2 regions of the Cryobacterium arcticum genome follow, and region 1 is predicted to be linked to the other one. Evidence: predicted binding sites of a transcription regulator. Region 1 holds the regulator's gene; the other holds the start of a gene.
What was found. The regulator HspR, encoded in region 1, represses chaperone genes until heat shock. The targets are predictions, from matches to a motif close to AAGTTGAGTCNNNNNGACTCAACTT.
Positions count from the first base shown of each region.

Region 2: a site for HspR is predicted at 1,475-1,499, ahead of PA27867_RS13595 (Hsp20/alpha crystallin family protein). Genes of this name have one in related genera too.

Region 1 covers NZ_CP016282.1:3,882,599-3,885,998, reverse strand. The annotation lists gene PA27867_RS17660 (nucleotide exchange factor GrpE) at 1-251, shown strand, start outside; gene PA27867_RS17655 (DnaJ C-terminal domain-containing protein) at 244-1,257, shown strand; gene PA27867_RS17650 (heat shock protein transcriptional repressor HspR) at 1,267-1,680, shown strand; gene PA27867_RS17645 (LysR family transcriptional regulator) at 2,446-3,381, shown strand; gene PA27867_RS17640 (putative quinol monooxygenase) at 3,396-3,400, opposite strand, start outside.
Region 2 covers NZ_CP016282.1:3,010,912-3,014,311, reverse strand. The annotation lists gene PA27867_RS13600 (phosphodiesterase) at 1-794, opposite strand, end outside; gene PA27867_RS13595 (Hsp20/alpha crystallin family protein) at 963-1,415, opposite strand; gene PA27867_RS13590 (hypothetical protein) at 1,627-1,854, opposite strand; gene PA27867_RS13585 (phosphatase PAP2 family protein) at 1,971-2,807, shown strand; gene PA27867_RS13580 (type III polyketide synthase) at 2,898-3,400, shown strand, end outside.

The sequences.
Region 1 (3,400 bases):
ACCTCGAGGGCGACACCGCCTTCGCGACCATCGCCGCGAAGCTGCGAGCCAGCACCGAGCGCATCGGCCTCAAGCCGTACGGTTCGGTCGGCGACGTCTTCGACCCCACCGTGCACGAGGCCATCTTCCAGCAGCCCAGCCCGGACGTCGAGGTGGAAACCGTCGGCGATGTCGTCGAGACCGGCTACTACCTCGGTTCCTCGCTGCTGCGGGTCGCCAAGGTCGTCGTGCAGGTACCGAGCGATGGCTAGCCAGGACTGGTTCGACAAGGACTTCTACAAGGTTCTCGGGGTCTCGAAAGACGTCTCCGCCGCCGACCTGAAGAAGGCGTACCGCAAGCTCGCTCGGAAGTACCACCCCGACTCCAACCCGGGTAACCCCGCAGCGGAGGCGAAGTTCAAGGAGATCAGCGAGGCCCACTCGGTGATCGGCGACCCCGAACAGCGCAAGGAGTACGACGCCGTGCGCGCCATGGGCGGTGGAGCTCGCTTCACCGCCCCTGGCCAGGGTGGCCAGCAGGGTGGGTTCGACGACGTCTTCGGCGGTATGTTCGGCGGGGGAGCCCGGCAACAGGGCTACTCCTATGAGCAGGCCGGCTTCGACGACATCCTCGGTGGCATGTTCGGCCGTGGCGGACAGGGTGCCGGCGCTGCCGGCGGCCGGTTCGGCACGCCCAGCGGCGGCTACCGCGGTTTCGGTGGCCCCAGCAAGGGCCGCGACGTCATCGCGTCCACCACGGTCGACTTCATCACGGCCACCCATGGCGATCAGATCACCCTGCAGACGCAGGAGGGTCGGCCGATCAAGGTAAAGATCCCCGCGGGCGTCGCCGACGGTCAGAAGATCAAGCTGCGCGGGCAGGGGCAACCCAGCCCGGATGGCGGCGAGCCCGGCGACATCGTGCTCACCGTGACCGTGCGCAAGCATCCGGTCTTCGAGCGTGAGGGTCTGAACCTGCGTGTGAACGTGCCCGTGACCTTTGTCGAAGCCGCCCTCGGCGCCACCATCGAGGTGCCCACCCTGGGCGGACCGCCGGTGAAGCTGCGTGTGGCACCCGGCACCCCCAGTGGTCGCGTGCTGCGGGTCAAGGGCCGCGGCGTCGTCACGCCGAAGGGCACCGGCGACCTGCTCGCCGTGGTGCAGGTGGCCGTTCCATCGCACCTCTCGAAGGACGCCGAGGAGAAGCTCCTCGCCTTCAACGAGGCCCTGCCCAAGGAGAACCCGCGCGACGAACTCATCGCCCGGGCCAAGGGATAACGAACGTCAATGGATGAGAACACCCGGGTCTTCGTGATCAGTACCGCCGCAGAGCTTGCCGGGATGCACCCGCAAACTCTGCGGCAATACGACCGCCTGGGCCTCGTCAGCCCCGACCGCACGCCGGGCCGCTCGCGCCGTTATTCCATGCGCGACGTGGCCCGGCTGCGGGAGATCGCCGACCTGGGCGCCGAGGGCGTGAGCCTGGAGGGCATCCGCCGTATTCTCGCGCTGGAGGACACCGTGCGCTCGCTGCAAAGCCGCGTCGGGGACCTCGAAGCGGCCCTGGCCGACGAGCTGCTCAACCGGCCGGGCCGCCGCGTCTTCGCGGCCGGTTCCGCCGGCGAGGTCATCTCGATGCGCGCGGGAACCCGCACCCGCCGCTCCAACCAGATCGTGATCTGGCGCCCCCTCGACAAGTAGAGACCCGATCCGGCGTGTAGTCGCGCCCTTCTCGTCGGTCGAGCTCGTCGAGACCTCGTGGGCCGGCCTGTCGTCGTGCGTCGCCTGGTTTCGACAAGCTCAACCAGCGTGTGGGTCGCGCCAGTCTCGTTGGTCGAGCTTGTCGAGACCTGGTGGCCCTGTTTGTGCTCGTTCCCGTCTCGTCGGTCGAGCTTGTCGAGACCTCGTGAGCCGACTTATCGTCGTACGTCGCCTGGTTTCGACAAGCTCAACCAGCGTGTGGGTCGCGCCAGTCGCGTCGGTCGAGCTTGTCGAGACCTGGTGACCCTGTCTGTGCTCGTTCCCGTCTCGTCGGTCGAGCTTGTCGAGACCTCGTGGGCCGGCCTGTCGTCGCAGGTCGCCTGGTTTCGACAAGCTCAACCAGCGTGTGGGTTGCGCCAGTCGCGCCAGTCCCGTCGGTCGAGCTTGTCGAGACCTGGTGACCCTGTCTGTGCTCGTTCCCGTCTCGTCGGTCGAGCTTGTCGAGACCTGGTGAGCCGGCCTGTCGTCGTACGTCACCTGGTTTCGACAAGCTCAACCAGCGTGTGGGTCGCGCCAGTCGCGTCGGTCGAGCTTGTCGGGACCTGGTGAGCCGGCCTGTCGTCGCAGGTCGCCTGGTTTCGACAAGCTCAACCAGCGTGTGGGTCGCGCCAGTCCCGTCGGTCGAGCCTGTCGAGACCTCGCGACCCAAGCTCGATCAGCGTGCCGTCTTCTGATTGCAGCCATACTCAGTCATAGACTTGCACAATGGAATTGCGCCAGCTTGAGCACTTCGTGACGGTCGCCGACGAACGTCACTTCACCCGGGCAGCCGAGTTGCTGCACATCTCCCAGTCGGGGCTCTCCGCGTCCATTCGGGCGCTCGAGATCGAGCTGGGCACCTCGCTGTTCATCCGCAGCACCCGTCGGGTCGAGCTCACGGCCGCCGGCCAGGCCCTGCTGGCGGATGCGCTGCGCACGCTCGCGAGCGCCTCCGCCGCCCAGAACGCGGTCGCCGCGGTGCGCGGCCTGATGCGCGGCCGCCTCACCGTGGGCGCCGAGCCCTGCCTGGGCTCCGTGGACCTGCCCGCCGAACTCGCCCGCTTCCGCACCGCCAACCAGGGCGTGGAGGTGCGGCTGCGCCAGGTGGGCTCGGTCGAGCTCATCGAGGGCGTGGCGAGCGGCACCACCGACGTGGCCCTGGTCGTCGTCACCGGCGACACCCCGCCCGGGGTGCGGCTGCACCGGTTGAGCAGCCAGAAGATGGTGGTGCTCTGCCACCCCGATCACCCCGTGGCGTCCCTGACCGAGGTGGACCTTGAGACCCTCCGGGCCGAGCCCCTCGTCGGATTCCAGGCCGGCTGGGGTGCCCACATGCTCGCCCGGCGGGCCTTCGCCGCGGCCGGCTTCGAGTACCGCGCGGCGCTGGAGGTCAACGACGTGCATCCGCTGCTCGAACTGGTGGGCTACAACCTCGGTGTGGCGATCGTGCCCACAAGCTTCGCGCAGAAACGGCCCGACGACCTCGTGGCCGTGCCGCTGCCGGCCAGCGTGCCCGAGTGGACCGTGGCCGTGGCCGTGGCCGACGAGCCGAGCCCGGCCGCGTCGGCGTTCCTCGAGCAACTGCTCGAAGACGTCGCCGCCGCGCGGACCGGTGCCGAGGTTCTCGGTGCAGCAGACGACCGGGTGGGCACGGCTGCCTGAGCAACCGTCGGGGGCTACA
Region 2 (3,400 bases), 870 kb from region 1:
AGCGGCACCACCGAGTGCAGCACGGTGTCCGCGTAGACGTGCACGAGGTTGAACGCCCGGGCGCCGTCGCGGCCACGGGTGCCGCCGACGGGAACGTTGAGGTCCTGCGTGTAGCAGGTGGCCGAGGCCACCGACACGGGGATACCGGCGAACGTCGCGGTGGAGGAGTAGTGCAGGTGCCCGGCCAGGATGCTGCGCACATCCGTGCCGCGCAGCACCTGCGCGAGGCTGGCCTGGTCGCGCAGCTCCACCGACACCGACAGGTCGAGCATGCTCGGCACGGGCGGGTGGTGCATGGCGAGGATGGTTCCGTCCGGCGCGGGGAAGCTGAGCTGTTCGCTGAGCCACTCGAGCTGTCGCTCGGAGATCTCGCCGTAGTGGCTGCCCGGAACCGTGGTGTCGAAGGTGATGATGCGCAGCCCGCCGACGTAGTCGACGTGGTCGATCGGCGCGAGGCTGGGCTCCTGGCCGAGCAACTCGGTGCGGAAGTTCGCCCGGTTGTCGTGGTTGCCCATCACCCAGAGCACCTTGGCGCCGAGTCGTGCCGCCGCGGGCTCCACGATGCCGCGCAGTTGCGCGTAGGCATGGGGTTCGCCCTTGTCGGCCAGGTCGCCGGTGATGATGATGGCGTCCGGCTTGCTGCCCGACGCCTCCACATCCGCAAACAACCGTTGCACGTGTGCGGCACTGTCCACGCTGCCGTACAGACGGTTACCGTCTGCGAGCAGGTGCGTGTCACTGAGGTGGAGAAGGAAATAATCCGGCCTGGGGTATTCGGCCGTTCGAATGCTCACGGAGCTTCCATTCGTTTGGTACTTAGGCACTTTACGGGGATTGCGCTGCGGATGCTACAAATTCAGTCGATCAGAGAAATATGAACATAGCGTGTACAACACGCGAAAAGACAGGACCCGGAGGGAATTCCCTCCGGGTCCATGGGTCCACCGGGCGGATCCGGCGGCTTACTTCCCCAGGTGCTTCTCGCCTTCCTTCACTGTCAGGGTCGCCTGCTGGTCAGTGTTTTCGGTGCTCACCTCGATCTTGCGGGGCTTGGCGGCCTCGCTCACCGGGATGGTCACCGACAGCACGCCGTTGGCGTACTTCGCGCTGATGTTGTCGAGGTCGATGCCCTGCCCCAGGTTCAACTGGCGCAGGAACGACCCCGCGGTGCGCTCCCGGGTGAGCCACTTCACGTTGTCGTGGCTGGCCAGGGTGCGCTCGCCCCGGATGGTGAGCAGCTGCCCGTCCACATCGATGTCGACCGAGCCGGGATCGATGCCGGGCATGTCGGCATCCAGCACGTACACGTCACCGGACCGGTACAGGTCCATGGGCATCACCCGCGGGCCGCGCACATCCATCAGGGCACCGGCGACGCGATCCAGTTCGCGGAAGGGATCGTAATTCATGGCCATGTTCAACTCACTTTCCTCGTTACGTCGGCCCGGACCTGGTGGCCCGGCCGTGGGTTTCAAACTTGAGCCGAGTCGACTCAACTACAACTATTATTTGTCGCGACAGGACGCCTCGCAACCCGTGCACGTGCGCGCTCAGCGAAGTCTCAGCCGCGCCCGCGGGCACGGTAAACCACCGGATGCGCTCCGGGAGAATGCCACCGCCCAGCGGTCAGGGGTGGGTGAGGCCGGGCGTCGTGGACGGCAGCACCGGGGTCTCGCCCTCGCCGTGCTCGTACGGTTCGCCGTGCTCGTTGCTGGCGGTCTCTGCGCGCCGACGCTCCGACTCGAAGTCGCCTTCCAGCCCGGGGAAGCCGCCGCGGTCGCGGGGGTCATCGGGCTCCCGACGCCGCACGGCCGCGCCGTCGGCGCGCGCCTGCTTCGTCTTCTTACTGAACATGTTCCGACGCTACGCCGCCGGTATCCCCTGTCAAGGGGTGGCCGGCACGACGGCGCATTCACTACTTGTGCACCGCGCTTTCACGGTTCACCCATGCTCGCGTGGGACAGTAGAGGGTGTCTTCGCCCTCCCGCCTCACCCCTGCTCGTTACGTGAGCGCCGCCGTGCTCTGCGCCGTCGCATTCCTCGCGCTGTACCTGTTCTTCGTGCGTGACGAGACCGGGCAGGCCATCGACCAGCTGGCGTTCAACGGGGCCGAGAACGGCACGACGGGAACCACGGTCACCCTCAGTCTGCTCGACCTGATCCCCTCCGTCATGGTCGGCGTCGGTGCGATCGTGAGCCTCGCCATCGCCGCCGTGCGAAGGGCTTGGTTCCCGCTGCTCGTGGCCGTCGGCAGCGCCATGGCCGCGGTGATCACCACCCAGCTGCTTAAGAACATCGTCCTCACCCGGCCGGACCTCGGCGTGGAGGGCTACGTGTCCAACTCATTCCCGTCCGGGCATACGACGGTTGCGGCCGCCTCCGCGCTCGTGGTGTTCCTCGTGGCCAGCCCGCATACCCGGTGGCTGGCGGGCACCATCGGCGCGGCCTTCGCCGTGGCGGCGGGTGTCTCCACTCTGGTCAGCCTGTGGCACCGGCCCAGCGACGTGATCGCCGCCCTGCTCGTGGTGTCGTTCTGGGGATGCGTCGGCGGCGCCGTGCTCACCCGGGCCGGCGGCCGTCAACGCGCCGCTCGCACCCCCACCCCGGCGCGGGTGGGCCTGCGCCTGCAGACGTGGATCGCCGTGTTGGCGGCGATCGTCACCGCCGTGGCCGTGGGGATCGGCGCGACCGGCGCGTTCGGCACCTCAGCCGCTCCGGCGGCCTACCTCGGCGCGGTCACCGCCATCGTGGCCGTGGGATTCGCCCTGGCCATCACCGCGACCCGGCTGTTCGACCGGCTGCCGTAACGGCCGGACCGGACCCGGGCGGGCGCATCCGTTCGCGCCGCGCCGGGCCAGGGGGGTGTGCGCCCACGAAAGTGCGTGTAACACTGGGGCATGGCCGTCACGCTGAGAGCGCTCCAGACCGTTGTACCGCCCACCGTCCTTGTGCAGGAGCAGGTACGGGATATCTTCGCCGCCCAACCGGGCCTGAGCCGGTTGGCGCAGCGGTTGGTCACGGCCTCCTTCAACCTGTCGGGCATCGACACCCGGCATACCGTGATCGAGGAACTCACCCTCGATTCCACCGTGGCCGAGCCGCAGTTCTTCGACGCCGCCACCCAACGGCTGCTCGTGCCGGGCACCCGCGTGCGCAACGAGCTCTACATCGAGCAGGCCACGAAGCTCTTCGTGGAGGCCGGCCGCCGGGCCATCAACGCGTGCCCGGGCCTGGAGGCCTCCGACATCACCCACGTCGTGACCGTGTCCTGCACGGGCTTCTACGCCCCCGGCCCTGACTACATGCTCGTGCGCGAACTGGGCCTGGCGCCGTCGACGCAGCGTTACCACCTGGGTTTCATGGGCTGCTACGCGGCGATGCCGGCTCTGCGCACGGCCAA